DNA from 4 places in the Ruegeria sp. AM5 genome. Region 1 is predicted to be linked to each of the others. Evidence: riboswitches for the same ligand, from Rfam matches in the RefSeq annotation. Region 1 holds a riboswitch; each other region holds the start of a gene.

Region 1 (7,900 bases):
TGCCGCCCTTGTCGTTCAACATCAGCGACAAGGTCATGCGGCCCACCTTGGGCAGCTTGTTGGCCATCAGGCTATCCAGCCATTTGGCGGCACCCGGCCCGCGCACAGTGAACTTGGTCATCGGCGACATTTCGATGAAGCCAGCCTCTTCACGGGTGGTGCGCACCTCTTCCTGAACACGCTCCATATGGTTGGTGCGGCGGAAACTGTGTTCGGGGATCGCCTCTTCGGGCGATTTGGCAAACCAGCGAGGAAATTCGTAGCCGTTAAAGCTGGTCCAAACCGCGCCCTGAGCAGTCAAAAGATCATATGACCCCATGGTCTTCATCGGGCGCGCATCCGGGAAGTCCTCACCCGGAACATGCGCATCCATATGGGTGCCCCATGTCTCGCGCACCTTATCCATGGTCCAACGTTTTGAGGCGTAGTCCGAGAATCGACGCGGGTCGAGCTCCGACATATCCATGCCCGGATCGCCATCGACGATCCATTTGGCCAAACGGTTACCAACGGTGCCGCCCCAGAGGATGCCACCAGGCATGCCTTCGGCCAGCCAAAGGTTCTCATGCCCTGGCGCGGGTCCGGCCAGAGGCAGCTCGTCCGGGGTCATCTGGAACGGGCCACGGGTGTTGGCCTTGATCCCAACCTCACCCAAGGTTGGCACCCGTTCGATGGCGCGTTCCCATTGGGTTTCCACGGCATCAAAATCCTCGGGCAACAGATCGGCTCCGAACTCGGGCGGGACACGATCCTCGGCGAATAGTTTGAGGTCTTTGGTGAATTCATACGGCCCGAACTGGATCCCGCCCACATCTTCGCGCAGATAAGCGCCGTAGTCCTCATCCCGCAGGATTGGGAATTCGGGCAAGCCTTGCGCCCGGCGCTCTTTCAACAGCGGCACCGTCTCGGTCGTCCAATACTGGTGAACGATCGGGATACATGGCAGGTCCAGCCCCACGCGGCGCGCATTTTCGCGGGCGTAGTTGCCGGTGGCAAAGATCAGATGCTCGCAGGTGATCTCACCCTGATTGGTGGTCACTTTCCAGTGGCCATTGTCCAGCTTCTCATAAGCCTGCGCTTCGGTGTTCTGGTATACCTTGGCGCCGGCATCCCGCGCGAGCTTGGCCAATGCCATGGTAATGTCGGCGGGATTCACATAGCCGTCTTCCGTGTGCAGGATACCACCCCGAATATCCGGGCTTTGGTTCAGCAAGGGATGAACCTCGGCAATCTCCTCTGGCGTCAGCAGCTTACAAGGCACGCCCGCAGCTTCGGCAATCGAGATATAGGACTGGAACTCATCCCAGCGCTTTTCGGTATTGGCGACCCGCAGCTGTCCTACCTTACGCAGTCCGACCGAACTGCCCATCTTCTCTTCCACCTCGGTATAGATGCGGATGGTTTCCATCGTCATCTTCGACACGTTGTGCGACCGCACAAAGGTTACTAGCAAACCAGCCGCATGCCACGTCGAACCCGAGGTCAGTGTGGTGCGTTCCAGCATAACGGCATCAGAGCATCCATGTTCAGTCAGCCCATATAGAATTGACGCCCCGACGCATCCACCACCGACAACCACGACTTTTGCATGTGACTGCATACTGCAACTCCTTCAACTTGTGCACGACCAACCGGGGGTCGCATTGCATGACGAAAGATCGATATGAACACCAAGGGTCTTGAGGGCCTTTGATACATCCATTGATCATGTCTCAAACGGTTGTGGCGAATTTTCACCGTGAACCGCTGGCGGGCAATTGCAAAAAGATTCACTTTGAATAAGATCAGCTAAGCCTGATCTTCGGATAGTGCTTATATAATATTGGATTTACAAACCATCACAGGTCAAATCACCTTGCTCAACAGGCCCTACGATCTTCCACCTGTAAGTTCGCTTATCAGCTTTGAGGCTGCTGCGCGGCATGTAAGCTTCAAGACCGCCGCAGAAGAGCTGAACGTCACGCCGGCCGCAATCAGCCATCAGGTCAAAGCGCTGGAGAACGAGCTGCAATGCGCGCTGTTTCTGCGCCATCATCGCGGCGTGGAACTTACTGAAAGCGGTGCTTATCTTCTTGTTGCCCTTCAACGTGGTCTGGAAGGCATCAGCGAAGCCCTTGGGCAGTTGCGGCGTCAATATGACAGAAAAGGTGTAACGATCCGCTCAACCACGGCAGTCAGTTCACTTTGGCTCACCCCGCGCCTTGCGCAGTTCTGGAAGCAATACGGACATGTTTCCGTGACGCAGGTCGTGACTGACCTCGGCATCGACACGTCAAAATGCGACCTAAGTATCCATTACGGCGATTCCAGCCGCGAAACGGGCATCTTCAAGACACTATTTCACGACAAGATCATGGCGCTTTGCAGCCCAAGGTTTGCGCAACAGAATCCCATCAAACGTGTTGAAGATATTGCCAGGGTCCCCCTAATTCATCTCGACGCTCCGGATACCGGCTGGACCGACTGGCGTGCCTGGACCCAGAAACTCGGCTATGAAGGCCCCCTGAATTCCGCGCATCGGGTCAACAATTACACTATCGCGCTTCAGGCCGCGCAGGACGATATGGGCGCGGTGCTGGGATGGGAGGGACTGACCTCGGAGCTGACCGCATCCGGAAAACTGGTCAGACTGTTGCCGCAAACCATCTCATCGCAACTGGATTTCTACGTGAAACTACACAACACCTCATCCGACCGCGCCAAGCTTGTGTTCAAGTGGCTCGGCCAAGCGGCTGACGGAAAGGTATAAACTCGGCTCAGACCTGATCAGGACGAAATATCTTGTGAGCGAAGATCGAGGGCCTTACCGTTGATTTCTCGCAGTCCTGAATAAAAGCAAGAATACAAACACCGATCCGATTGAAGTTGTGACGATCCCCACCGGCAATTCCTGCGGAGCCAGCAGAAGCCTGCTGAGAATGTCAGAGCCGGTCAACAAGGCAGCACCAACCATAGCGGCGGTAGGTAGAATGTTTTTGTGCAGCGGACCTGCGATCCCGCGTGCAATATGCGGCACCATCAGACCGACAAAACCAATCACCCCGGCTACGGAAACAAACACGGCCGTTGCCAACGCTGCGGTGAAAAACATGCTGAACCGCAGACCCCGAACCGGCACACCCAGAGTAGCGGCAGTCAAATCCCCGGTCAGCAGCGCATCCAACCAGCGGCTGCGATAAAGCGAATAGCTCAGGATCAGCAGCAGACCGATGCACACCAGCGGGAACGTCTCCCAACGGGCCAGGCCCAGCCCCCCCAGCATCCAGAAGATGACAGAATGGGCGGCGCGGCTATCGCCGGCGAAAATCAGATAGTTGGTGATGGCCGAAAACAAAAACGACACAGCCAGACCCGCAAGGATCAGCTTCTCCGGTGCGCTGGTGCGAAGCCCATGAACCAGCGCCAGCACGATGCCCGACGCCACAAGACCGCCGCAAAAGGCAGCCAGCGGCAGAGTCCAGAAACCCAGAATATCTCCGGTCACGGTAATTACAAACACCGCCCCCGCTGCCGCGCCCGAGGACAGGCCGAACAGAAATGGATCGGCAAGGTCATTACGTGTGGTCGTTTGCAGCACCACGCCAACGATGCCCAGCCCGGCACCGATCACGGCTGCAAACAACGCGCGGGGCAATCGCAGGTCGAATACGATCCTATGCAGCGGTGACATCTCTCCGTCCTGCAACCCGGTACCGCGCAATATCGCGGTGAAGGTGTCGGACAAAGGAATCGAGGTTGTGCCGTAGATCGTGGAAATCAGCAAAAGGGCGGTCAGAACGACCGCCCCCAGCAACAACGTCAGGCCCAGTCGGCCCATATTAGCTCTGACCCGGATGCATCGCGCGCGCCATCTTCGAGATCGCTTCGATATTTGCCGGTCCCGGCGTTAGCTCTTCGTAGCGCAATCCGATCCAGCGTTCGTTCTTGACGGCATCAGTCTGCGACATGACGGGATGTTCCTGCAGGAACTTGAAGGTGTCCTCGGCACCATTGCCGGTCTGATAATCCAACAAAACCAGGAATTCCGGGTTCGATGCGGCAACGGCCTCCCACGAAGTGCGGCCCCAGCTCGTGTCCATATCATGAGTGACGTTTTCACCACCGGCGGCTGTGATCATCGCGTCGGGAATCGCGAATTTACCGGCGGTAAACGGAGCATCTGCAGGACCATCCAGAAGAAAGACGCGGGGCTTGGGCAGTTCAGCAGTCTTGGCTTCGATCGCTGCCAGCTGCTCTTTCCAGCCCGAGACCAGAGCCTCGGCCTTGTCTTCGACTTGCATCACCTTGCCCAAGCGCAACACATCGCCAAACAGAAGATCCATGCTGGCTTCGGGGCGATCCTTGTCCAGATGGACACAGCTTTCCGTTAGAACCAAGGTCTTGATTCCGAACGGTTCCAATGTATCTGGGGTCACATCACCACCCGGCTTCATGCCATAGTACCAACCGGCAAAGAACAGGTCGGGTTCAACCGCCACCAAGTTTTCGACGGTCGGATATTTCGGCGCAAGCTCGGGGATGTCGCCGCGCAGGGCATCAAAATCAGGGCTGGTCTTGTACCAGCCGGTGATGCCGGTCAGGCCGACGATCTTGTCCTGCAGACCCAATGCAAAAGCCATATCGGTCATGTTCATGTCATGCACAACCAGGCGCTCGGGCGCGGTATCAAAAACCAGCTGTTCGCCGCAGTTGTCTACGGTGACTTCTTGCGCAGCAGCACCGCTTGCCATGGCGGTGGCCAACGCCACGGGCCAGATGTATTTCATCTCAGTGTGTTCCTTCGACTAAGTTGAGATTGTGGTTCTTCGAATATCAAGCGCCGGGATCACGCGGCCTTCGTGGAGAAAGCAGAGGAAATCAACGCCAAAAGTTTCGCGGACTCTTTCGGGTGTCAGCACCTTGTCCACCGATCCAAACTCGATCATGCGGGTCGATTTCATCAGCGCCACGTGTGTGGCGAATTCGGGGATCATGACCAGATCGTGTACGATCATGACCACGGTGATCCCAAGCTCGGCGACCAAAGACAGCATCCGCCCTTTTGCATCAGGATCCAGATGGTTGGTCGGTTCGTCCAGAAACAGCAACGAAGGGTTCTGCGCCAAAGCACGTGCGATATGGGCACGCTGACGTTCGCCTCCGGACAGTTGGGCCATGCGCTTGTCCGCGAGATTGGCGAGACCGGTCAGGTCTAAAATCCGGTCCAGCTCTTGCGCGTGGCCTTCGGCAGAGCGGTCCGCACGGATGGGTATTTGCCCCAGCGCAACATAATCGCGCAACGCCAAGCGTCCATCGGGCAGTTCCTGCTGACCTACCACTGCAATCATGCGCGCACGCTCTTTGGCGGAGAGCTGTTTCAGACTGCGTCCTTTGATCCGAACATCGCCAAGTGCCAGCGGCTCAGCGCCGCACAACAGATTGAGAAGCGTCGTTTTCCCCGCCCCGTTCGGGCCGGCGATGGCTAGAATGGAACCCTCGTACAACTCGAACGAGACGCCCTGCAACAGGACATCTCCGGTAAGGGCATAATACTCAAGGTTTTCGGCAATCAGAAAGGGTGGCAACGTCATTGCGATGCCCCCTGTTCGATCCGCGGCATGCGCGAGAGGGTTTTATTGAACAACGCCTGCGGGCGATCAGTGGCATTTGTCCAGCCATCCGGGCTTTCACGATACTGCGCTGCAAACTCAGCCAGCGCCTGCACCTCATCCGCGGTCTGAATGCCACCAAAAAGGTATTGCGCCTTTCCTACGGCCTGGAACCCAACCGTTCTGGGACTATCGCAGCCTGCCATGCAAGACGACGCGCGGATCGCAAAACTGCGATGTAATTTCCCAGTCAACGCATCGCAAATTTCATCAAGGGGCAGCCCTTCAGTGCAGCTTTCGCAGACTAGAATGAAATGATCAGGCGTATCTGGCATGGTCCACTCCACTTGTTTCCAAGCGCATGCGGAAGCTGCCGACAATGTAAACACGCGATTGACGCGCCATCAAAGCCTCCTTCCAGGACGCCCCGCCCCGGGTTGGTTAAACATCTGATGGCAGGTCTCCTGACTTGCGGGTCCACGCTCGGCCAACCTTCCCGACCCTGTGGACCAGTGGCTGTTTGGCCTTGCTCACCGCTTACAGTTGCGGGGGCAGTTACGGAATTGGCACCTTTTGGCAAACCTCACCGTATTCCCTTTTCATCCCGCGGCAACACCACCGGGAACCATCAATCGATTGAGTGCCCGAGAACACCGGACACGTCAATGATAAAGTCGAAGGCGCCGAACTCTGGTCGAGGATCGAGCGCGGGCAACCACGTGTCCGTAGCACCAACCGAATGGGTTGGGCTGCGCGCCGAATTTGTCTGGCCACGGGTGTCCATAGTTGGTGTGTTTGGAAATTAGACAATCTGAGGTAAGCTGAACAAATTTAGAGGTTTAGCTTTGTCAGCGCCTTACCCCTGATTGATCATTGCCTGGGTTTATCCAAGGAGACGGTTCTTTGACGCATGTTTCGCAAAACGCATTGCCGCCGGATATTGTTGATGATGTCATTGACCACAATCTCGAGGCCGTTGCACGGTGGAAAAGCCATCGCTTAAGGGCTCAGCATGGGCGCAGTCACGGGTGTGTGGCTGCAACATTCACCGTCAGAAACGATCTACCAGAACAGTTCCGTCACGGCCTGTTTGAACAGCCCGCAGCCTATTCAGCCGCACTTCGCTTTTCCAACGGCGCGCATCTGGATGACCGGAAATCGGATGCCCACGGGATGGCGATCAAGCTTTTTGACGTGCCAGGCCCCAAGCTGATCGACGCCGAAGCACTTGCGCATCTGGGGACCACACAACTCAGCGACGAGTTCGATTTTGTATTGGTCGATCAGGATGTGTTTCCCAGCTATGTCCCCGATGAATATGAGCGATTGGGCAGGCTTGTCGCCACATTACAAGCGGTCCAGCACGCGATCAAAGGGCGACGAAATTGGAGCCTTAGGTTGATCATCAAAGGGCTGCGCGCAGGATTTCGAGCCTTCCTCACTCGTGAAGGCAAGCGTCAGTTTCGCGTCGCGAGTGATTTCGCCTCGAACTATATGCACTCACCTTTTGAGGTCCATTTCTGGTCGACAACACCGTATCGGCTGGGCCCCGATCTAACGATCAGATACCTGGCCCGCAGCGCTAAACTAAAAATTCCGGCACATCCGGTAGACGACCCAGATGGGATCGGGCAGTGTTTGCGGCAAGACGTGGCCGATGGAGATAATCACTTCGAGCTGTGTGTGATTGAGCCCCCGCGCCCGGCCGACGAATTCGATGTGCTAGACAATCGCATCCGGTGGGCATGCGATCCGCAACCAAATGCACCTCTTGATCCGTACCATCATACCGTCACGCCCGTGGCGGATATCACGATTCCCAAAGGTGCAGAATTTGATCCGCAGAATGGCGACGCGATGAGCTTCTCGCCTTGGCGTGTCACGGCAGATCACGAACCTTTAGGACCGATTAATGCGATCCGGCTCAGAACCTATCTGAGCCTGGCCCGCGCCCGGTTCCCGAATCGATGACCAAACGGAGATGTATTGATGCTGGACGTTGATGATCTGATCAAACTCGGATTCAAGATCTCCCCACCCGTTACGAGCTATTTAGCCGCGATCAGGCTTGCAAACGCCGCGAAGATCCACCGACCGCGGCCCTATACGATGGGCGCAGACTACACGACATGGCCCGGCGTGTTTTCCCATCGCTGGATCGGTCGGCATACAACGCCAGAAGACCTCTCACCCGTCCTGCCGTCGGAAAGCGAAGTTGCTGATCTCTTTCGCCGACGGACACAAATGGATGGCAGCCCGCTTACCTTGATGTGCCCGCAAGGATCGACACTTTTGTTTATCTCGGCCGCACA
Region 2 (7,900 bases), on a different contig from region 1:
ATGGCAGCGGGGCGTGGGCAGTCGGGATCTTCCAACATGTTCAGAAGGTGGAAAAGCGCGGTAGGGGCGTTACCGATCGCGACCAGTGCTCCTTGCAGATGCGGACGCCACAGCTCTAGCGCGGCGGCAGAGCGCGTGTTGCTCATTTCGGCAGCCAGAGGGCGCACGCGCTCGTCATGCAGGGTGCAGATCACTTCGTTATCAGCGGGCAGGCGAAAGCGGGTGACGCCTTCGCTGACCATGCGGGCATCACACAGGATCGGCGCGCCATTTTCCAGCGCGGAACGCGCTGCCGAGACAAAACCGTCCGAGAAATGGACGAACTCTTCCAGCCCGACCATCCCTGCGGCGTGGATCATCCGAACGGCGACCTGTTCTTCATCGGCATCGAACCGGGCCAGATCAGCCTCGGATCGGATGGTGGCAAAGCTCTGCTTGTAGATCGCCGCGCCGTCGGTTTCGTATTCATAGGGCATCAGGTGAAGTCCATGGTCATGAGTGTTTCTTCGGTCAGGCCGCGTTGGCAGGGCTCATCCCCCGCACGGCCTTGTTTGACAAGGTCAAATCGTCCGGAATTGCCAACCAAAGTGACATCGGCCGGACCCATTCGGGCGCATCCCTTGGCGCAGCCCGATACATGCAGGCTGCCTGCAACGCGCGCGGCCAGGGCGCGCGCCACACCGCGGGTTTCGACCTGCGCCTGCGGGCAGTATGGCGCGCCGGGGCAGGCGTCGGTTGTTCTCAGCGGGTCGGTGCCATCTGTGACAAAGTCAAGGGCGGGTATCGCCGTCCCGCCTTCCAACAGGAACAGCCGCCATGGTGTGACCCGCAGGGCAGTGGCGTTGCTGTTTTCGATCAGCAAATGGAGTTGCCGCGCCGGTAGCTGCCCAAAGGCAGCGCCATAGAGTGTCCCCTGCACGCAGGCTCCCGGCTGAAGAGGCACGCCAATGGGGCCGGGCGCGCTGCCTTGCCACTCGCTGGGCAAACCATATGTGGCAACGGTCCGCGCCATGCGGCGGGTCTCGGTTGTGTGGGTTTGCGCAAACCACTGCGCCAACGCGATCATTAGGTCGATGGCTTGGGCTTCGCTTACCGCTCGCCCGGTTTCAGCCCCGTCCGCGCGCAAGATCAGGCCGCCTGAACCGAGTTCAAGCCGGATATCAGCCGAGTCATCGGCCAATAAACGCTCGGAACCTGTGTCGATTGCAAAGCCGAACTTGGCAGGTAAATCCGGAAGCTCGGCCAGACGCTGGATCAATTCCTGTGTCAGCCGAGCGGTCAGATCACCGGCTTCATAGAGTGGCGAGACCAGAATGTTGCGGCGAATTTCGATTCCGGGTTCGGCGTCCAGAAGGTTCAGCGAGGAAAGCGCGGCCAACAAGGATTGATGGTCGGTTTCCTTTACTCCACGCAGCTGAAGGTTGGCGCGGTTGGTAAGGTCGATCGTGCCATTGCCGAACCGTTCCGCCAATTCGCACAGCCCTATCGCCTGTTGGGCATCCAGGCGCGCCAGCCGAGGGCGCACACGCACGACCAGCCCATCACCGGACATCATCGGGCGATGGGCACCGGGGCACCAGCCCTGCACGATGGGCGCACTCATCCCAACCCCTCCAGTTCGGCGCGGATCGAGTTCCGGCGGGTATGCCATAGCCCTGCCTCCAGCAGTGCCCGGAACCGATCCTGCATGGCCTGATGTGCTTGCGGGTTTGCCTGTTGCAGGAAGGCGTCGACCTCTTCATTGCCCAGCGTGGCGTCGTGGTACAGATCGAACAGATGCGGTGCGACTGTGCCGGACAGATGCGCGAAAGATGCCATATGATCCAGCGTCGCCGCGATTTCAGCGGCACCCCGAAACCCGTGCCGCTGCATTCCGGCAATCCATCCCGGGTTGGCGGCGCGGGCATAGACGACGCGGCTGATTTCCTCGGGCAGGGTGCGGGCGCGCGGGTTGTCCGGGTTGGTATTGTCCAGATGATAGAGCTGTGCGGTACCGCCGGTGATTTTCTTGGCGGCGGCAAATCCGGCCTCGTGCGTGGCATAGTCGTTGGCCAGCAGCAGATCGGTTTCGGTCAGGTCCTGTAGGTGCACAAAGCTGTCGGCATTGGCGACGCGCTGAGAGATGCCGTCCTTATCTTGCGCTATATGCTCGCCTTCCAAAGCGAAGGAACTGGCATCAAGCCAAGCCTCACCCGCTTGCACGCGTGCCTCATCCGTATAGATTTCGGACAGATGAGTCATGTTCAGACCATAGCTGCCGGGGGCTGGCCCATAGACCCGCGCCGCAGGCTCCTGACCGGCGTAAGGATTCCAGTCGGGTGCTTCATCTCGTTTGGTCAATGCGCGAACAGCCTGACCGTACAGCGCTGAAAGCGTCGGGAACACGTCCCGGAACAGGCCAGAGACGCGCAATGTTACGTCCAGACGCGGGCGGCTGAGATCGGTGATCGGCAACACTTCGATGCCCGAGACCCGCTCAGACCCTTTATCCCAAACCGGCTTCACTCCCAGCAGGTGTAGCGCCATGGCGAATTCCTCGCCCGCTGTGCGCATAGTGGCCGAACCCCATAGATCGACGATCAAGCCCTTGGGGTAGTCGCCTTCTTCTTGCAGGTGCCGCCGAACCAGTTCCTCGGCGAGCTTGACGCCTTGTGTATAGGCCGCGCGCGTGGGAACCGAGCGTGGGTCGGTCGTGTAAAGATTCCGCCCGGTCGGCAAAACATCCGTACGCCCGCGATAGGGGGAACCGGACGGCCCGGCCTCGATCCGTTTGCCCGCTAAAGCGTCAATCAGGGCAGAGCGTTCAGCTTGGGCTGAGGGGGCAGCGTCGAAATTGCCCGTCTCATCGGGGACGCGCCCAAAGATATGCAGCCCATCACCGAACTGGCTTTCCTTGATGTCGCAGACAAATCGGTCAATGCGCGTGATCGCCTCGGCGGTACAGGTGGCCTGATCGAGGCCAAGATCGCTTTCCAGCCCGATCGCCTGCGCCTCGTCCCGGATATCTTCCTGCAGGCGGTCACGGCGTTTGGGGTCGAGGCCATCCGCATTCGAGAACTCGTCCAACAGCGATTCCAGTCGCACCATGCGATCTGGTGTGCCGCTTTCCTTCATCGGGGGGGGGATATGGCCCAACGTGACCGCCCCGATCCGGCGCTTGGCCTGCGCGGCCTCGCCGGGGTCGTTGACAATGAAGGGGTAGATCACCGGCAGATCGCCGATTAACGCCTCGGGCCAACATTCGTTGCACAAGGCGACTGATTTTCCCGGCAACCATTCCAGCGTGCCATGTGCGCCGATATGGATCAGCGTATCCGCGCCCAATCCTTTGCGCAGCCACAAGTAAAAGGCGACGTAGGCGTGGCGCGGTGTGCGCGACAGATCGTGATAGTCGTCATCGCGCAGTTCGGGTGTGCCGCGTTCGGGCTGCAGCGCGATCAGAGCCTTTCCGCGACGCAGCGCAGTGAAGTGGAATGCGCCGTTTGTGAAAGCAGGGTCGTCTTCGGGAGTGCCCCAAACCTTATTGAGATCGGCGCGGAGTGTTTCCGGCAGCGCCGCCAGCGCCGCCTGATAATCCTCTAGCGGCCATGAAATCCGGGCATCAAGAAGAGTTTCAGCAATTGGCTCGGCAGGCGCGGTGTCATACCCTTCGCCTTGCAGATCGAGCAACATTGCCTCAGCCGAGGCCAGCGCATCCAGACCCACTGCATGTGCCATCTGCCAGTCTTTGCCGGGATAGGTCGATAGTACCAGCGCCGGAACCTGCTCCGCTTTGGGTTTGTCGTGAAGGTTCAGCCAGCCGGAGATGCGGTTGATGATGGCTTCGATCCGTTCGGGTTCAGCCCGATGAGCGAAGCGAGAATATTCGAGATGCGGGTCGCGTTTGCCCGGCTCTTTGAAGGATACGATGCCCGCGTTGATCCGCCCGTCCACTTCCGGAAGGACCACATGCATGGCAAGATCAGCTGGTGAAAGGCCACGTTCCGCTTCGGCCCACGCTTTGCGGCGTGAGGTGGCCAGCGCGACCTGAAAGACCGGCACCTCTGCCACATCGAGAGGTGAGGTGCCTGATGCGCCCTTGCCAGAGAATGAGGTGGCGTTGACGATCGCCGAAGGCTTCAGCGCCACAATAGTCTCGCGCAGCCAATCGGCAGCATTTGGTGCTTTGAGCGACGGGGCAAACAGGCCGACTGCCTCAAAACCCCGCGCGCGCAAGCTGCGGATCAGCGCTGCGATTGGGGCTGTGTCCGCCGAGGTCAGATAAGCACGATAGAGGGTTACGATGATACGTTTCGCATCACCGGGCAGAGCGTTTTCTGCAGGGATCACACCGCGATCCGGGCACCAGGCGCCGCATTCAGGGATGGTCTTCGCGCCCATGACCGGACCTGCATACAACCCCGCAGCCAGTGCCATCTGCGCCAGAGCGGCCTGCGCCGCGACCTCACCGCCGGTGTCGCACAGATGCGCCAGCCGCCGCAGGGTCGAGACAGGCAGGGTAGAGTAATCATCCAGCCGCGTATCCTCGCGACCGTCTGCGGGCAGCACGGCCAGTGCAATCCCTTTGGCCTGCGCCAGCGCCAGAACCTGCTGCAAGCCGTACGCCCAATAGGGCACTCCACCGATCAGACGGATCAGGATGCCCTTTGCGCCCTCCAGTGTCTGCTCGACATATGTGTCGACTGAGAGGGGATGCTTCAGCGCCGTCAGATTGGCCAGCCGCATCGTTGGCATGCGTCCTTCAGGCCCACCTCCACGATGCCATCCCGCCGCGAAAGCGCCAAGGTCACTGTCGGAAAAGGACAGCACCACCAGGTCCGCCGGGCTCTGACCCAGATCGGTCGGGGTCTCGGTTTCTTCGAGCCCATGGCTTTCGCGGAAGACGACGTGCATAGGTCTTACTCGGCAGCCTCGGTTACACCCACGAGGATATCCCGGATCTCGGCCTCTTTGATATCGTCATGCTCGGCAATGACCACAAGGCGCGAGCGACGGTCTTCGCGGGGCTCCCATGGGCGGTCATATTGGTGACGCACGCGCGCACCGACGGCCTGAACCAGTAGGCGCATGGGCTTGCCCTGAACGGCGGCATAGCCTTTGACGCGCAGGATATTCAACTCGTTGGCCAATCGTTCAATCTTGGCGACCAGATCAATCGGATCGGTTTGCTCGGGCAGTTCAACGATGATGCTTTCGAAATCGTCATGCTCGTGATCGTGATGGCCGTCGTGATGGCTGGGACGCGCGTCCATGTCATCCTCGGCCGCGGCTTCTAGACCCAGCACGACGCGGACGTCCACGGCACCCTCAGCCACTTCGACTACGGGCAGAGGGCGGGGCGCTTCGGCGGCGATGATCTCTTTCGCTTTCGCAACGCCTTCCGGGCCAGCCAGATCAGGCTTGGTCAGCAGAATGATGTCGGCGCAGGAAATCTGATCCTCGAACACCTCGGACAAGGGAGTTTCATGATCAATCGAGTCATCTGCCATGCGTTGCGCATCCACCGCCTCGACATTCGGAGCGAACCGACCAGCGGCCACGGCCTCGGCGTCGGCCAGAGCAATCACGCCATCGACGGTTATTTTCGAGCGGATATCGGGCCAGTCGAACGCCTTCAACAACGGTTTAGGCAGGGCAAGACCGGAGGTTTCGATCAGGATGTGATCGGGGCGCGGCTCTAGTGCCATCAGGGCTTCAATGGTCGGGATGAAATCATCGGCCACGGTGCAGCAGATGCAACCATTGGCCAGTTCCATGATGTTTTCCGCGGGGCAATCAGGAATGGCGCAGGACTTCAGGATATCGCCATCGACGCCGACATCGCCGAATTCGTTGACGACCACCGCCAGACGCTTGCCCTGCGGGTTCTGCATCAGATGGCGCACCAGTGTGGTTTTGCCCGAGCCCAAAAAGCCGGTGATCACAGTGACGGGGAGTTTTTCGAGATTGCTCATTTCAGGGCTCCAATCGGGGGAATGCGGGCCGCACAGTTTTTGCGGAAATGTTCGGGACGTTCGCGCCATTTGACCAAACCGTCCTCGGTGGCGAGGTATTTGGCTGCGCCTTCGACGATGGTTTCGACATGGTCGATCTCGTTCAGATGCTCATACACGAAAGTCCAGCGATCCGGTCCTCCGCGTAGCACGATCGAGCAGCCTTCATCGCAATTCGACAGGCATTCCACAGCTTTCAAGGTAATGCCTTCGGGCAGGCCCGCCTGTTCAAGCGCCTTGTGCAGCAACGTGCCGGGGCGCTGGGCGTCATCCTCGACAGGCAGCCCGCGACGGCAGGTAGTGCAAACCAACAGTTCGACCGGTGCGGTCTCGGTCATGTCTCTCATCCCCCCAAATCCTCTTCGTGGGGGACGGGGTTTCATGCGGGCCGATCACAGCCCCACACCGGAACACCCCGTCCGGTTTCATCTTCGGGCGTTGGCAGGTCTCCCGGCTTGCGGATGTCAGAGGAGGCCTCTGTCGGATGTCCCGCCTTCCCGGCCATACTGCCAGTGGCTTTGGGCACCCTCTCCGGTCACGGTCGCGGGGGCGGCTGCGTTTGACGGCAAAAACCGCTGACGCATTCCCTTTTCATCTGCTCTCGCAGACACCAACGAAAGGGACATGCGGCAGGGCAGGGTTGCTTGTCAAGCGAGTCGCGCCGATCCGTGAAAAAGCGGATAAAAAGCGACCTGTCGGGGTCGCTGGGCGGCATGATACTTCTGCAACGACATGCTGGCATGGCAGCAAGATGCGAACAGGAGGATACCGCGCATGAAAGTAGGGTTTATCGGGCTGGGGAATGTAGGGGGCAAGCTATCTGGATCGCTGCTACGAAACGGTATCGATCTGACGGTTCATGACCTGAACCCGGATCTGGTGACCGAATTCGTCGCCAAGGGTGCCAAAGCCGCCAAAAGTCCGGCGCAGCTGATGCGTGATTGCGATGCGGTGATAACCTGTTTGCCTTCTCCTGCGGCCTCGGATGCGGTGATGCAGGAAATGTTGCCAGAGGTCGGCCCTGGCAAAATCTGGATGGAAATGTCGACCACCGATGAAGCCGAAGTCAAACGCCTTGGCGCAATGGTCATTGAACGAGGCGGGGCTGCAGTGGATTGCCCGGTTTCCGGCGGATGTCACCGGGCAGCGACGGGTAATATCTCGATCTTCGCAGGCTGTGATCGTGAGACTTTTGAACGTATCCTGCCATTCCTGACCACCATGGGGCGGCGCATTTTGCACACGGGCGATCTGGGCTCGGCCTCTGTTCTGAAGGTGTTGACCAATTATCTGGCTACCGCCAACCTGATCACCTGCGCCGAGGCATTGGTGACAGCCAAGGCCGCCGGCATGGACCTTGGAACCACCTATGAGGCGATTAAGATATCGTCAGGCACATCCTTCGTGCACGAGACCGAAAGTCAGGTCATCCTGAACGGCTCGCGCGATATTTCCTTCACCATGGACCTGGTGAAAAAAGATATCGGTCTGTTTCAGGAGGTCGCCGACCGTGCCGGAGTTCCTCTTGAGATAAACCCATTGATGATCAAGATTTTCGAAGATGGCATCGCGCGATATGGTGAGCGTGAATTGTCCCCGAACATCATCAGGCGGCTAGAGGACGCGACCGGACTGGAGATCCAGGCGCCAGGGTTCCCAACCGAGATGCTGGACGACGAGCCAGAAGAACCGGGTTATGAGGTGATCCCACAGAATCGGTAGATAGATTAATCGGCAAGCATTGCGGCTGTCTGGCGACCTGGTTGGACAAAATTCTGGTGCTATTCTAAATAGGTCGACAGGAGTCCGACACCGGCACAGGCAAGAGAACAACTTATGACGAATGAGACCTTTCTCATCGTAACAACGATGAAAAACGAAGGGCCTTTCATGATCGATTGGGTGGC
Region 3 (7,900 bases), 420 kb from region 1:
TTTTCCAATATCAATGGTTGTCGGAGGATCGGCAGCGACCGCGCAAACAGCGGCATATGGTCAAGCGGATCTTCGAGCAGTAGCGCGATGAGCTTGGTTTCGAGGGTGGTTACACCATCGTCAAGGACTATGTTCGGGAGCATGGTCGACGGCATCGCGAGATGTTCTTACCGCTTCACCATGCATCCGGCTATGCTAGGCCAATTTCGGCGAAGCAATGGTGGTGATCGGCGGCATTGAGCAGAAGGCTCACTTCTTTGCCTTGGATCTACCGTATAGCGATGCCTGCTACATCCGCGCCTATCCTGCGGCGGCTGCCGAGTCCTGGATGGACGGGCACGTCCATGCCTTTAGGTTCTTTGAGGCCGTTCAGCGGTCGATCCTGTACGATAACGACCAGTGCCTTGTAGCAAAGATCGAGCCCGACGGAACCTGCAGGCGTGCGCGGCTGTTCAGCGAAATGCTGTCCCACTATGTGATCCAGGTCCGCAACGGGCGTCCTGGTACGGGCAACAACAAGGGATCCGTCGAAGGGCTGGTGGTTATTCCCGGCGCAATTTCATGGTGCCGATCCCGAACTTTCCAACCTGGGATGCTTTCAACCACAGGCTTGAGAGGCAGTGCCAAAAACGACAGGCAGATCGGACCAGCGCCGTTCCGTTATGAGCCCCAAAATTGCGGGTGTTTCAAAATCAAGCAGAGGTGTGGCGGTTAGCAGCGGGTCACGGTTCAGCATTTGGTCTCCCGTCGAATCAACTCTGAATGACTTGTAATTGCTATAGTGACTATAGCTTCAAGGGGCTAGTTCCAGTTCGCAACAACGCTGCCCAGGGTTACGCGCCGTTGTCTTCGTGATCAGTAAGACATTCGGAATGATCGCGTAGAACTTCGAGTACACGACAATCCGAAGTGTTGCCGCCACTGCATTCATGCACCATGCGCTCCAGCTCGGTCCGCAACGCTTCTAGCCGCGTCATTCTTTGCTCAATCTGTTTGAGTTGCCGGCGCGCAATACTGTCGGCTTCATGACATGGGCGATCCGGATCGTCGGACAAATCAAGCAGTTCGCGTATCGCCTCAAGCGAAAACCCCAGTTGGCGGGCGTGACGGATAAAAGCCAGACGATCCAGTTCGGTATGGCCATAACGCCGCTGGCCACCTTCGGTGCGCCCCGGTTCCGGCATAAGTCCGATCTGCTCGTAGTAGCGGATCGTCTGAACCTTGGTTCCGGTCTTTTTTCCAAGCGTTCCGATCGTCAGCATCTGGGTCTCCTTACAAAGTTACAGCTTATGTAGGTTCGAGTTGGCGCCGCACAATAGCACCTTCCGGCCGGTGGGCCTGTGACACCCAGCCGCAGGCTCAAGATCCCCTTTGAACCTCTAACAAGTAGAGGATGTACATGCCGTTCTGAACCAAGAATCACAGGCGGACGGCTAACTTTGAAACTGACCGTATCTCAAAAAATCTTATGGGTACTGGCTGGTGTCGTAACGGCGGTATTTGCCTATCTGATGTTGTAGTCAGATAACAGATCCGTGCGGCTTCGCGGTTCTACAAGAACTTGTTTTCTTCATGGATGCGCGGTGATTACAGGATGATGAAAATGGATCTGGCGGTAGCAAAGGGTGGGGCAGTGGGGCGATCCAAACTAACCCCCCACATTCAGGATGAAGTTGACTGATTAAAGTGCGGCGCCGGGAAACCAGATCAGTGTCAATTTCCCTCATCTTCAGGATGAAATGCCACACAAAGCCCAGGACTGATCGATATATCGGGCACCACGCCACAGTGATAAATCGCGAAAATCGGCTGTGGGATGCTGATTTCAGTGGGCATCCCACAGGACACGCGATCTTAGGTTCCGCGCGCCTGATTACTGCCCATGCGCCAATTCAGCATTTTCACCTGGCGTTCTAACGGTTTCTGTTCCTGTTGAGTGTATGTTACCCTCCGAGGCTTTCAGAAGCCGCAAGGCGTTAGCCACAACCAGCAAGGACACTCCGACATCTGCGGCGATTGCACCCCACATTGATGCCAATCCAAAACCGGTAAGGGTCACAAACAGTGCTTTGGTCGCAAGTGAGAAGCCGATGTTCTGACGGATGATCGACATGGTTCGACGTGAATGATCGATCAGCCAAGGTACTTTGCCGATGTCATCAGTCATCAGAGCAATGTCTGCAGTCTCAATAGCAGCATCAGATCCAACTGCACCCATCGCAACTGCATAATGTGCCCGAGCCATCGCAGGCGCGTCATTGACGCCATCGCCGATCATCGCAACCATCTCGTGCTGTTCTGCCAGTTCCTCAATCGCAGCGACTTTGTCCTCCGGCAGAAGTTGGGCCCGGACTTCGTCGATGCCCACTTCGGCTGCTACCGCTCTCGCTGTTTGTTCGTTGTCACCAGTCAGCATGATGATTGACTTCACGCCCTGCGCTTGAAGCCGGGCAACGTTGTTCTTGGCTTCGGGGCGAATGCGGTCCCGCAGCTCAAGCAAACCGGTTAACCCGTTCTCATCCCCGACAACAACAAGTGTGCTTCCCGCGCTTTCGATTTGGTTGCGCAACTCGGCAGGGATGGACACGCCAAAGCCTTTCTCTACAGCGAAGCGGTCGGAGCCAAGCCAGATATCTCCACGCTCGGTACGGCCTTCCAGACCACGACCGGGAACGGTTCGGATGTCTTCAGCCGCCGATATCGAAATGTCGGTCTGTTCTGCCCGGGTCAAAATGGCGCGGGCCAGCGGGTGTGAAGACCGAACCTCAAGGCTGGCAGCGCTCGCCAACAGCTTCTGCTCGGATGCGCCGCCCAGCGGATAGACATTGGCCACTTCAGGCTCGCCCATGGTGATCGTGCCGGTCTTGTCCATGGCCAGTGCGGTGGTAAGACCGGGGGCTTCAATATAGGCACCGCCCTTAATTAGAACCCCGGCCCGTGCCGAAGCGGTCAAAGCCGCTACGATGGAAACCGGTGTGGAAATGACGAGTGCACAGGGGCAGGCGATAACCAGCAGAACAAGTGCATTATAAAACCAGAAGCCCCACGATGCGCCAAATGCAAGCGGCGGGATCAGGGCGATGGCCACTGCGACGACCATAACGATGGGCGTATAGATCCGCGCAAATTTTGTAACCCACTGCTCAACCGGCGCGCGGCGCGCATGAGCATCACTGACCATCCGGATGATCTTGGCAAGCACGGTGTCTGACGCTGTTTTCGTCGCACGTATTTTGAGGGTGCCTTCACCATTGATTGTGCCGGCATAGACCTCATCACCCAGCTCTTTGGGAATCAGCGCGCTTTCACCTGTGATTGGAGCCTGGTCAACGGCACCGGCCCCTTCGATGACTTCCCCGTCAAGTGGAATGCGATCCCCTCCGCGAACGATGAAGCTGTCACCGACAAAGACATCCGCCGCCGGGACCGTTGCCTCAGAACCGTCAGCACGAACCAGCCGAACCGTCGGGGGGGCCAGATCCAGCAGCGCGGATACCGCGTTCCGAGCACGTCCGACACTCCAGCTTTCCAGATAAAGAGAGAGCGAGAAGAAAAATGCTACAGTTGCCGCTTCAAAAAACTCACCCAGAGCGATGGCACCAGTGACGGCAACAACCATCAGAAGGTTCATATCCGGCGAAAGTCGACGCGCCGAAGACCAGGCCTTAGGGGCCACCAGCCAGACGCCAAACAAAATCGCGACTGCGAACAAAGCTGCCTCGGCTAAAGGCATCGGAACCTCACCATGTCCCGAGAACAGCCCGAGCGCACCGCCCATGCCGGTTTCGAAAATGTGCCAGCCAAAACCTGCTGCCCAAAACCCTCCGCTAAGAGTGGTGAACCGCCGCTGACGTGCAATATGCGCCGCCTGGTCCTGGGCGGCATTTCCGTCATCCCATGGTTTGGCGGTCATACCAGTACTCGCAACCAGCAGCATGACATCTTCGTCAGATAACTTGGAAGCACTTTCAAGAAGCGTCATCCGACCGTTGATCACATCAAATGCGAGATGCTCTTCACCACCTGCTTTCGGGCCGACGACACGGTTCAGGATCGCCACCTCTTCGGCGCAATCAAGGCCAGAGACCTGAAAGCTTCTACCACCTTCAGGAATTGGACCGACGGGGGCGATGTCGCCACACCCGCCACTACCGCATGCGTGGTGACCATGTTTGTTTTTGTGGCCATGGTCGTGGCTATGGGTATCGGATGACATGATTGGACCTCAAGAATCTCTATGGTCCTTTGTAAATAGTTCCTACAGTAACTAGAGCTTCAATACCTTTTTATATTTTTTCATCCGGGTTCTTTGCCTGCGATATTGTTAGTTCATTTCGTCTTGCGGGCCGGCCGTGTGGATGCAATCTAATTGCAGATGACGCTAAAAATTTGGAACAGATCAATGCAGAAACGGATCGCAATTACCATCACGTTAGTCTCGATTACGGCTGGTTGCTCAGCCCAGTTCACCGGGGCCAAAAGCAAAGCACTTGAACCAGGCAACGTGCCAGATTCGGTCGTAGCGCTGGCAGGGCCGGCGCAGGATTTGACCACGGCGCGCCTCCTGCCCGAAGACAATTGCTTTTGGTATGAGCACAGCGGACCCGTCGAGACGACATTGGTACCATTGCGCGCGACGAATGGCGCTCCGATCTGCATTGCGCGCGACGCCTGATCGAAATGAGGGCAGCGACGTCCATGTACGCTGCCCAATATTCATGAGCGGGCTGTGACGCTATCTTCGGCAGAGTATAGGAAAGCGGTCGAGCCGGTTTTCACGTTTGGGTAGAGGTCATTGATATGAGCCATGATCATTCGCACACATCCAGAACTTGCGCGACCGCCGATGCTTCTTGGCTCAGGCGTGCCGTGAATTCTGAGATATGTGTCTCGGTCTCCAACGTATAGATAAAGGGCACGAGAGCCGAGAGCATTATTCGGCCCGGGCTCCATGCCATTCCGGAATTCCGCGTATTCGGGGTTGCGCTCGATCATTGAAGCGGTTGGTGTCCAGTGTGGCCATTCGACCTTTCGGCGGATAACATAGGTGCCGGGCTCGTAAAGGTTCCCGCGCGCGATCGCTACGCCATAGCGCATTGCGGTCCCGCCTTCTTCGATATGATAGAGATAGCGCGCGACGGCATCCACATGGATGTCACCTGGAACCAAACCATCATTTGCCGCGACGCGTCTTGGTAAAAAACGGTCATGAACACCCCACGGATTTGAGGTCATTGGATCGTAACCAATTGGCGTGACCTGACTGTCCCAATAGGTCTTCTGCGATGCGGTTGGCCAGGTTTTGGCGATCAATGGACTGGCCGCAGACGCCGAGAACAGCGCTGTGGTGGATTGAATGAAATGGCGCCTTGTAAGCATAGGTCTCGTCCTGGTTCACAAGTTTAACGTATTTGGATCGCACTATCGCGAATTAATCCGAATCTTAAAGCCTCTAGCAGCTAGAGCTTCAAGAGGTTTCAGGTAACGCTTGGTTTACCCAGTTGATCACGTGACCGGTTGCGTGAATCCTGCTTCGGTCGAGTTTACATTGGAATAGGTCGCAAAGACAATTGACACAGGCGAAGCCGCCATTGTAGCGGTGATTTGTTTTCGGTTCCTGATGGCGGAAGCCAAAAGGATTAAAAGGGAATACGGTTCGGTGTTTTCAATGGCGCCAATTCCGTAACTGCCCCCGCAACTGTGAGCGGAGAGCGATGCCAAGACACCACTGGTTCGTAATGGAACCGGGAAGGTTGGCGGAGCGAGCACCCGCGAGTCAGGAGACCTGCCGTAAAGCGCCGGGCTATGCCCAGACTGAACCTGTCGGCCTTACGGTCGATTCAACCTGACAAGCCGCCGGGTGAGGCGGTAGGGAGAAAGAACATGCATATCGAACCGGGCATCGTGAATGGTGCCAAAATCGCGCTTTCCTATGTTACCGCCGCAGGTGCGGCTACTTACGCAGCGAAAGAAACGTTTTCCACATTGCGTGCGAATGGACCTGCATCTTTTGTTATGCGCTCGGTGCTCGCCACCGTTGGGGTTTTCCTTTTCTTCGAAGTCCTGCCGCATTTCCCGGTTGGTGTCTCTGAAGTCCACTTCATCCTGGGGTCGACGCTGTTTCTGCTTCTCGGTGCTGCACCCGCGGCTTTTGGATTGGCAGCTGGTCTCCTGATTCAGGGTGTGTTTTTTGCCCCGTTCGATCTTCCGCAGTACTTCATCAACCTGACCACTCTGCTGGTGCCGCTATTTGCGCTACAGGCACTGGCCAGCCGCATCATCGCACCCGGCACAGCATATGTTGACCTCAAATATGGCCAAGCTCTTGCCCTAAGTGCGACGTATCAGGGAGGAGTAGTCGCATGGGTTGGGTTCTGGGCCTTCTACGGCCAGGGTTTCGGCGCAGAAACCATGGCGTCGGTTCTGTCCTTTGGCGGCGCTTATATGCTGGTAATTGTCATTGAGCCGATTGCTGATCTGGCAGTGCTTGCGGCAGCCAAGGCAATGCGCGGTTTGAACAGTACAGGTCTGGTGACTCCGCGTTTGTACAACGCTGCGAAAGCTTGACCAAAGTTTGAAGCGGTGTCCTAAACTTGGGTTGCCGCGAAACAACCAGTAGTCGCAGGACCAAAATTTTATTGTGGCGCGTCTCTAGGGCGCGCCACATTGTTTTTAGCAGCTAGAAACCCGCACCCAACGATCAGGGTGATTTGGGTCCTGTATTCGTAGGAAAAGATACCTCGTTTCCTTCCACGATTTGATCCTGTTGGTGACACTGTCCAGAATCAAATCGCCATCACTCGAGCGACAAACTAGAACAGCATGGCCACTGCGATTGGTGTCCAAGACGGTAGCAATCAGTAGCTTCGCAGGGTCCAAGCCGTTCTGCATTAGCTCAAATTTCTTTTGCAAGGCGATGTCTCTAGAACAACGCTCAGGTTACAAACCGTCGGCCTGACCAGCGGTTTCTCAACCAAGCGAAGGCATGCGTGAGGGTGTGATCGGGCCGACGAAATTGAAATTCGCGAACCATATTGCTCTTGTGGCTGAGTTCTCTTGGCTCGATGGTCTCAATTTCCACCCACAATGCCCCAAGTTTTTTTGTGAGTAGTTTTGCAAAAAGGGCGCATATATCTTGCCAGAATGACATTTTCGCAGGAATGGTTCCCGATGACCAAGATCACTCCAGAATTGCTTGAACAAATCCGTGCCCGATTTGCGCAGGTTGACCACTGCCCGCAGCAGGGACCGCGTATTTTCTTTGAAAACGCGGGTGGGGCGCTGACGCTGAATTCGGTTGTGGGCACCTCGCAGGCTTATGCTGCGATCCCTGACAATCAGGGCCGCGACAACCCGGGAAGTCACGAACTGGTGCGGGTAATCAACAAGGCCAAAGAAGATATGGCCGTGTTCATGAACGCCCCCGGTGGCCAGTTCTTTGTCGGCGAAAGCGGGACCGAGCTGCTGTTTCGTTTGATAATGAACGCCTGTCTGGGCACAGGCACCGGTCGGGTGCTTGGCACAACGCTGGAACATCCCGCGACCCGAAGCGCTTGCGCGCGTTGGGCCGGGGTGGCCGGGCAAGATCATGTTCTGGTGGTCCATGACGACGCCACAGGCACCGTCACCGCAGATGCTTATGCGGCGCAGGTAACGCCGGACACAAAGGTTGCGACTATCGTGCACACCTCGCCGGTGACCGGTATGGGCGTGGATGTTGCGGCTGTGGCTGCCGAGATCCGCGCCGTTGCGCCCAATTGCTTCATCATAATCGACGGTATCCAGCACGCCGCGCATGGCCGGATCGACCTGACCGCCTATGATGTCGATGGCTATGTGATCTCGCCTTACAAGGTGTTCTCGCGCCATGGTTACGGGGTGGCCTGGATTTCTGACCGGC
Region 4 (7,900 bases), on a different contig from region 1:
GCGTAAGACGGCGAGTGGATCAGCCCCTTCGGCATATTGCCCGCTCAGCTCGGTCAACGCGCCTGCAGCATCGCCGCGCAGGATCATATCCATCAGATCCAGCACCCGGCCCCGATCGGCCAGCCCCAGCATCGCGCGCACCTGATCCGCGCTGGTTTCACCGGCCCCGTGCGAGATCGCTTGATCCAGCAGTGAGGTCGCATCCCGCGCCGATCCCTCGGCGGCCCGGGTGATCAACGATAACGCATCCTCGGCAATCTGTGCCCCTTCGGCACCTGCAATCTTGCGCAGCAGTCCGATCATATCCTCCGGCTCGATCCGGCGCAGATCAAAGCGCTGGCAACGGGACAGGACGGTCACCGGGACCTTGCGAATCTCGGTGGTGGCAAAGATGAACTTCACGTGTTCGGGGGGTTCTTCCAGCGTCTTGAGCAGCGCGTTAAAAGCGCTGGTCGACAGCATGTGAACCTCGTCGATGATATAGATCTTGTAGCGCGCGGATGCAGCGCGATAGCGTACGCTGTCGATGATCTCGCGGATGTCATTGACACCGGTGCGGCTGGCGGCGTCCATCTCCATCACGTCGACATGGCGGCCCTCCATGATAGCCACGCAATGTTCACATTGACCGCAGGGTTCGGTTGTAGGGCCGCCGCTGCCATCGGGACCGATGCAGTTCATACCCTTGGCTATGATCCGAGCGGTCGTCGTCTTGCCGGTACCGCGGATACCGGTCATGATGAAGGCCTGCGCGATCCGGTCCGCCTCGAAGGCGTTTTTCAGAGTGCGCACCATGGCGTCCTGACCGACCAGATCGGCAAAGGTTTCGGGGCGGTATTTGCGGGCAAGAACCTGGTAGGCGGGGCTGGGCGTCTCGGTCATGTCTGCTCTGTCGGATTCGCGTTACGCCGCAGCGTAGAGGCCCCCGCCGCCCGCGTCCACAGCCAGCCGGGACGATTTTCATTTTGGAATGCGTGGGTATGCGGCTAAAATCCACTCTATTCTATTTACTGGACCAGTATGTTTTTGGGTAAAGTTTGTTTGGGGGGAGATTATGTCGCAACTGGTGGTTTATGCGTTGCAGGTTGGCGGAGGCACCTTGGCCTTGTCCTCGATGCCTGGGCGTGGAGGAACGTATGCAGAAGACCTTGATCTTATCGCAGACTGGAAGCCGGGACTTGTGATCTCGATGACCACTGAGGTCGAGATGATTCAGGATGGTGCGCGGAATTTTGGCGCTGATATTCAGGGGCGTGCCAGCAGATGGGTGCATTTGCCGATCGAAGATTTTGGCACGCCACCCAAAGAGATTTTGGACCGCTGGCCCCGCGTTGGCGCGACCGCACGTCAGGCGTTGTCAGGTGGTGGCCGTGTGCTAGTGCATTGCCGTGGTGGCTGTGGCCGATCCGGGATGGTGGTTCTGCGTCTGATGGTTGAATGCGGTGAACGGCCTGAGGCGGCATTGAAGCGATTGCGTACGGTGCGTCCTTGCGCAGTCGAGACAAATGCCCAGATGCTTTGGGCCGTTGAACCGGCCCGTGTTCAAGCCGTTTGACGGCTTAGACACCAACATGTGGCGAGATTTCGCCACCGTTGTGCTGCACCAGAAGCGAAGCCTCAAGCATGGCGCAAGGAGGATTCCTAAGCAGGTCTGCGGGTAGGCTGCGGTACTCGGTTCCGAACATCATGTCTGCGTAGTCATCCAGCCGGCCGGTATCGATTTCAGGATCGGTTCCGCAGAATACACGTATCTGGTCGCATTGGGCGCGAAAGCGGGCGGTGCATCCTTCCGGGCAGTGCGACAGATCTATGGTGCCTTCAATCTCAAACTCAGTTTTCGTGACCGGTTTTGTGGCGGACATGGTCTGCGTCAGAGCCCGCGCCATCTGTGCCAATGCGGGGCAGGGTGCGCCAGTACGTTGGCACACGGTCGCCGCGAATTCGTGTGTTTTGGTCTTCCAGATCATCAATGCGCCCTCCGCGCGCAAGGCGAGGGCGTGGCACAGGTTGGTCGTTGCGGAGCACGATCAAACCCGTCCCGGACTCCCCGCCCGAGTTTCGGTTCTACATCTGATGGCAGGTCTCCTGACTTGCGGGTCATCGCTTTGCCGACCTTCCCAGCCTTCAAGGCCAGTGGTATCTCGGCATTGCTCTCCGCTTACAGTTGCGGGGGCAGTCTCGGACTAGGTTCTTTCCGGATTTATCCGGGCAGAACCGCACCGTGTTCCCTTTTCATCCCGGCCCGATTGGGCGCGAGAACCATCGCGACATGGCTATCGGCTGCGCCGTGCCCGAGTCAAGAAGATTGCGTCAGGCAAGTGACGTACGGTCCAGCCACGTCAACCTTGACTTGAGGCGCTTCGGGTGAACTGATCAGTTCAGTCGGTATTGGAGGGCACCATGTTGGACACACAGCAGGCGGTTGTGACCGAGGATTTTCAGATCCCGTCCGACCCGGCAATGTTGTCGGCGCGGCTTTACCGTCCGGTTGCCGACCCCGAAAAGGTGGTCGTCATAAACGGTGCGACTGGGGTGCCGAGGGATTACTATCAGTACTTCGCCCGATGGCTCGCCGAAGAACAGGGCATGGCCTGCCTGACTTACGATTACCGGGATTTTGGTCACTCTTTGGTGGGTTCGCAAAAGCGGTCAAATGTCACCATGGCCGATTGGGCGTTGATCGACATTCCATCCGCCCGGGCCGAGATGCGCCGACGGTTTCCGCAGGCCAAGCTATGGAGCATCGGTCATTCCTTGGGCGGAATGTTTGGCCCGATCCAACCCGATATCGATCAGATCGACAGGATGATCTGTGTCTGTTCGGGTCTGGTAACGCTGGCGGATCACCCTTGGCCTTATCGCGCTTTGGCGGCGTTGTTCTGGTATGGTCACGCGCCGCTGGTGGTCAAGGCGCTTGGCTACCTGCCCGGGCGGTTGGTCGGGTTTGGATCGGACCTGCCTGCCCAAGTCTATTGGCAATGGCGCAAATGGTGCACCGCCCCCAAAAGCTATGTGCCAGAGATCGGCACGACACTGCCCGCCGCCCGCTGGAAAGACTTGGGCAAACGTGTCGATCTGTTTACCTTCGCAGATGATGAAATGGTGCCGCCGGATGCTGTCTGGCGTCTTGCCGATCTCTATGGACCCAAAGCCGGGCGCCATCTGCTTGCACCAAGCGAATTCGGAGTGTCCAAGATCGGCCATATCGGTGCATTCGCAAGACGGAATGCGGCAGTCTGGCCTAGGCTGATCGCCTGATAGCGCTGGGCACCGGTAGGTCGGTGCCCAGCTTCGTTATAGCCCTTTACGGGATTTTTTCTCGTGCATCACGCTGCGCACCATCTTGCCGAAAGCCTTGTCACGGGCGCGGGCCTGCGCCACCGAAGCGGAATTGTGTTGGTCTTCGCGCCGCAGCTTGCGCCAGCGGTCCAGCCGCGCGGGATCAAGCGTACCAGCGTCGATTGCCGCCTGCACCGCACATCCGGGCTCAGACTCGTGCTGACAATCCGAGAAGCGGCAATCCAGGCTGAGGTCTGAGATGTCCGAAAATACCTCATCCAACCCCTCCTGCGCATCCAGCAGACGCAACGCGCGCATGCCGGGCGTATCGATCAGCCAGCCGCCATTGCGCATGCGATGCAAGGCGCGTGCAGTTGTTGTGTGCCTGCCGCGCGCATCGTCTTCGCGAATACCTGCGGTGGCCTGATCCTGCCCCGTCATCCCGTTGGCGAGCGTCGTTTTCCCAACGCCGGATGATCCAAGCAAGGCGCTGGTTTGTCCTTTCGGACACCACGACAGAACTTGTTCGAGATCGCCGTGATCCAGCGCGTTGACCGCAAGTACCGTCAGAAACGGGGCGAGCGATTGGGCTTGATCTACATAAAGGCTCGGATCATCGCACATGTCCGATTTGGTCAGAACGACCACCGGATAGCAGCCTGCCTGATGCGCCAGCGCAAGATACCGCTCCAATCGTGGCATATTGAAATCGGCGTTGCAGGAACTGACGATGAACAGCACATCAACATTTGCAGCAATCAGCTGCGCCGCTGCCCCTGTACCTGCGGCCCGGCGCTGCAGCAGGCTGCGCCGGTCCAGCACTCGGCGTATGCGTTTGTTTTCATCCGCCAGAACCCAATCCCCAACGGCATATGCGCCGGTTGATTGATCCAGAGATAACAAAGGCGATTCACCTTCAGGGCTCAGCCCGATCAGTCGATCCCGGTGTACGGCCGAGATGCGATACGGAAGAAGTGACGGATCAGCCGTATGCTGAGCCGCGAAATGAGAGGACCATCCGAGGTCCGAAAAGGAAAGTAACATTGGTCTGCCTGTGATCAGAAACAGCAATCCCGTCGAATGGCAATCGCGCATCCGCCGGCGACGTGTTCAGGCAATCAGTTGATCGGAAAGGATCAGAACCGGTCTGCCCGAAGGGTTTTTGCTACAATCATAAACGCCCTCCTGCGGCTGATAGGTTCTAAGTGAGAGGTTGGACATCGACCCAAGCGGGGCTCGTTGTGGCTGCTTCCTTCCGGACCTGACCAGGTTGGCGAGGCGCTCGCCCGCGCCAACCTCTCAAAGCCGATATAGGTGCATCCCCTGAAAATGGCAACCCGTCAGAAGGTCAGATGAATGCGCATGAAACCATCCGCATAGTCGGGCAGAATGCGTGGATGATACTCAGCAAGCTCTGCAACATGGTGTAGCGCGCGTGGCCCCGTTGTCAGGATCGCGCCCTGCCTTTGGTTTGGTACAAAAGAAAAGGGGCGCGGTGCATGCGCGAGTGGGTCGGCGGGCAATGTGCCCGCGACGTATTTGCATAGAATATCCTGTATGCTGATCTGAGGCAGGTCAATCATACGGGCTTGTCGCGCAATTGGAAAATGACCACCGCCATTGGCGCGGTAGTTATTGGTGGCGACAAGGAAACTCTGGTCAGGCGCAATCGGCTGCCCATCGAATTCCAGGTTGCGTATGCGGGAAAATGCCGGATCAATCACTCGACCGAGCGTATCGAACCGCGCCGGTTGCGAAAGATCGATCTGGTAGGTGACGCCATGCAGGACATCGAAATTGAAGCCCGTGCGCTGAGGATCGGCAAGATCGATCGGGGCGTCTGATCCAAGTTGATGGAACAGCCCGGCTGACATCTCAAGCCAGTCCCGAATCTGAGAACCTGAGGCCAGCATCGCGCGCAATTCATTAGGAAAGACACTGAGATCAGCGATATGTCGAACTGAAATCTCGCCTGAGGGGATATCAGTGTAGTACTTGCTTCCTGCGCGCCCGCCGAACTTTGCCGGGGCGGCTGACGATATGATCGGCAAATCTGCCCAGTCGGTATCGACCAAATGCGGGCGTAGGGCAGCGGCCTGAGCCGCCGCAACCAAGGCCAGACCGCGATCCGGTATGCAATATGAGAAGTAGCTGTGTAGCGTGTGTGGGATTGTGCCCACTGGCCTGGTCACCCTTTTGCGCGTCGCAGCGTGGCCGGTCGCAAACAGCTCTGTGATCCTTGGGCATTCGGGTATTTCTGTGCCCGATTGAGCGATTGCCCGCGCTTCGACATGGCTGCCTGTAATGCGCCAATCGCCGGTGGTATCTTTTTGCAGTGTCAGATCAATGATCCCAAGATGAGACCCGGCCCAACCCTGCATGACAACCGGCGTTCCATGCACAAGCCCCCGCGTACTGTCGACGAATGGATAACCATCATGCGCCTTTCCGGGCAGTGTCAGATGGGTGTGGCCTGCGACGACGGCATCAATCAGCGGCATCTCGGCCAGCGGGATGATCGCGTTTTCCATATCCGGCTCGGCCATTGCCGATCCCAGTCCGGTATGCGCAAGGGCGACAATCAGATCGCAACCTTGCACGCTGAGATCTTCAGCAGCGCGCCACGCAGCGGCCAGAATGTCTGTTACCACGACCCGGTCCGTTAGCAGATGTGCTTCCCACTGTGCGGTTTGAGTGGGCAAAACAGAAAGAACCCCGATGCGGATTGCGGTGCCCTGTCCATTTAGTCTGACAACTCGATGCAGAATCGTGTGTGCATCCCACCCTTGTTCGGTCTGAGTGGTTTGCATATTGCTGCAAATCATTGGGCAGGCGGTTTGGCGAGCGATGCGATTGACGAGTTCCAACCCAAATCCGAAATCGTGATTACCCAATCCGATCGCGTCATAGTTTAACGTGTTGAACGCGCGTGGCAGGGGATGGGCGTCTGGCACGTTTTCAGCTGCCCAGTTGCCAAATGGCGTTCCCTGCAGGCTATCACCATTGTCAAACAACAGCACAAGGGCTTCGTCGCGTTCAGCCTGTCTGCGCGCCTCGTGAATCAGGCTGGCGGTACGGGTCAAACCAATCGCAGGTTCGGGGCGATCCGAATAGTAATCATATGACGTCAGGTGCATGTGTAGATCGGATGTAGCAAGGATTCGAATCCGTGCGCCATCATCTGCATCTCTTCGTTGTCGCATTAAATACTTTGATTTCAATATCTTCAACTTGTAGCTGTCAGTGTGCCAACGTTTCCACCATGAGGCCGATTTAATGCAATTTCCGGGGCGATGCTGCGGTCATTCCGCGGCAGGGTCGAAAAATGTTTGGTCGATACCCGTTGCACGATCAGGTAAGACGTGGCAGCCCTTTGCGCGGCAGTCAGGAACGGCAGGCATGAAACGCGCAGAACAGGTGACATTTGGCGGCTCGGCACTGGATCGGGCGGGTTTGCTGCGCGGCGACGCGGACAAACTGGCACAGGTTTATCGTGACCCTTTGGCAACATGTGTGTTGCTGTGGCGTGGCAAACTGTTGGTTGAGGGTGAGGCACTGGACCGGCTCGCCCGGCTTCCGATGGCGCACAAGATTCTCGAACAGGGCCCGGGCGGTGTGATCGAGCAACCGATTTTCCTTGGAAAATCCGAGGATGGATCGCCGCTTTTTGCCATGGACATCTCGGGCTGGGCGGCTGAAGGGCTGGATTTATCCGGTGTCGGAGATTTTGTCGACCGCAGCGAACAGCAGCACCCTGATCTGCCCGAGGGGTGTGTCTTTGCCGAGCTGCGCCGCATCATGACACGCCTCAACCCACGAGACGCAGAGATTGCGGCAACCGCCAAGGCGGTGATCGGCTGGCACGAAACGCATCAATTCTGTGCCCGATGTGGTGCCCGCAGCGAGATGTCTCAGGGTGGATGGCAGCGCAGTTGCCCGGCCTGCGGCGGCCAGCATTTCCCGCGCACCGATCCTGTGGTCATCATGTTGATTACCCATGGCAATTCGGTGCTGATGGGGCGCTCTCCGGGCTGGCCTGAAGGCATGTATTCGCTTTTGGCTGGTTTTGTTGAGCCCGGTGAAACGCTGGAAGCCGCTGTGCGGCGCGAAGTGATGGAAGAGGCGGGCGTGCCCGTGGGTGCGGTGCGCTATCTCGCAAGCCAACCCTGGCCCTTTCCCGCATCCCTGATGTTTGGATGCGCAGGCGAGGCGTTATCGCGCGATATCCAGATCGATCCGGTCGAGATCGAGGATGCGATCTGGGTCACCCGGACAGAGATGATGCAGGCCTTCGCTGGGGATCACCCTAAGCTGTTGCCTGCCCGAAAAGGTGCGATTGCGCACTTTTTGTTGCAACACTGGCTTGCAGACACGCTGGACTGACGAGAAACTGAACCCAATCTAGGGCAGAGAAAAGCAAACATGCAGTTTTCAGCGCAGGAAGATATCGATGTCCCAATCGAGACGGTCTTCACCATGGTCTCGGATTTTGAACGCTTCGAACGCAAAGCCTTGCGGCGCGGGGTCGATGTGCGTCGGGTCACGGGGTCGGTTGTGCCGCAGGCCGGAATAACCTGGGAGACCGAATTCAAAATACGTGGCAAGCCACGTCATATCATTA

What was found. A riboswitch is a leader RNA that binds a small molecule or an ion and turns the genes downstream of it on or off. The one in region 1 is predicted to bind cobalamin.
Region 2: linked by a shared signal. The riboswitch ahead of ACR0AH_RS09835 (DUF1636 family protein) and the one ahead of ACR0AH_RS06795 (DUF1636 family protein) in region 1 are both predicted to bind cobalamin.
Region 3: linked by a shared signal. The riboswitch ahead of ACR0AH_RS08590 (energy-coupling factor ABC transporter permease) and the one ahead of ACR0AH_RS06795 (DUF1636 family protein) in region 1 are both predicted to bind cobalamin.
Region 4: linked by a shared signal. The riboswitch ahead of ACR0AH_RS19795 (hypothetical protein) and the one ahead of ACR0AH_RS06795 (DUF1636 family protein) in region 1 are both predicted to bind cobalamin.

What each region holds. Positions count from the first base shown of each region.
Region 1 is NZ_JBQFXC010000002.1:181,974-189,873, reverse strand. Features, by position in the region: gene ACR0AH_RS06820 (GcvT family protein) at 1-1,600, opposite strand, end outside; gene ACR0AH_RS06815 (LysR substrate-binding domain-containing protein) at 1,856-2,749, shown strand; gene ACR0AH_RS06810 (FecCD family ABC transporter permease) at 2,804-3,817, opposite strand; gene ACR0AH_RS06805 (ABC transporter substrate-binding protein) at 3,819-4,766, opposite strand; gene ACR0AH_RS06800 (ABC transporter ATP-binding protein) at 4,785-5,570, opposite strand; gene ACR0AH_RS06795 (DUF1636 family protein) at 5,567-5,923, opposite strand; cobalamin riboswitch at 6,026-6,233, opposite strand; gene ACR0AH_RS06790 (catalase family protein) at 6,492-7,559, shown strand; gene ACR0AH_RS06785 (peroxidase family protein) at 7,578-7,900, shown strand, end outside.
Region 2 is NZ_JBQFXC010000003.1:42,972-50,871, reverse strand. Features, by position in the region: gene ACR0AH_RS09855 (precorrin-8X methylmutase) at 1-476, opposite strand, end outside; gene cobG (precorrin-3B synthase) at 476-1,603, opposite strand; gene cobN (cobaltochelatase subunit CobN) at 1,600-4,893, opposite strand; gene cobW (cobalamin biosynthesis protein CobW) at 4,899-5,954, opposite strand; gene ACR0AH_RS09835 (DUF1636 family protein) at 5,951-6,331, opposite strand; cobalamin riboswitch at 6,417-6,623, opposite strand; gene ACR0AH_RS09830 (NAD(P)-dependent oxidoreductase) at 6,726-7,715, shown strand; gene ACR0AH_RS09825 (glycosyltransferase family 2 protein) at 7,830-7,900, shown strand, end outside.
Region 3 is NZ_JBQFXC010000002.1:601,523-609,422, forward strand. Features, by position in the region: partial or broken gene istA (IS21 family transposase) at 15-645, shown strand; gene ACR0AH_RS08570 (MerR family transcriptional regulator) at 834-1,262, opposite strand; gene ACR0AH_RS08575 (heavy metal translocating P-type ATPase) at 1,874-4,216, opposite strand; gene ACR0AH_RS08580 (hypothetical protein) at 4,376-4,675, shown strand; gene ACR0AH_RS08585 (L,D-transpeptidase) at 4,717-5,379, opposite strand; cobalamin riboswitch at 5,595-5,807, shown strand; gene ACR0AH_RS08590 (energy-coupling factor ABC transporter permease) at 5,884-6,567, shown strand; gene ACR0AH_RS08595 (transglutaminase-like cysteine peptidase) at 6,673-6,912, opposite strand; gene ACR0AH_RS08600 (aminotransferase class V-fold PLP-dependent enzyme) at 7,171-7,900, shown strand, end outside.
Region 4 is NZ_JBQFXC010000016.1:992-8,891, forward strand. Features, by position in the region: gene ACR0AH_RS19785 (DNA polymerase III subunit gamma/tau) at 1-882, opposite strand, end outside; gene ACR0AH_RS19790 (phosphatase domain-containing protein) at 1,055-1,555, shown strand; gene ACR0AH_RS19795 (hypothetical protein) at 1,560-1,967, opposite strand; cobalamin riboswitch at 2,059-2,278, opposite strand; gene ACR0AH_RS19800 (serine aminopeptidase domain-containing protein) at 2,401-3,258, shown strand; gene rsgA (ribosome small subunit-dependent GTPase A) at 3,295-4,323, opposite strand; RNA gene ffs (signal recognition particle sRNA small type) at 4,483-4,581, opposite strand; gene ACR0AH_RS19815 (bifunctional 2',3'-cyclic-nucleotide 2'-phosphodiesterase/3'-nucleotidase) at 4,620-6,482, opposite strand; gene nudC (NAD(+) diphosphatase) at 6,679-7,662, shown strand; gene ACR0AH_RS19825 (SRPBCC family protein) at 7,702-7,900, shown strand, end outside.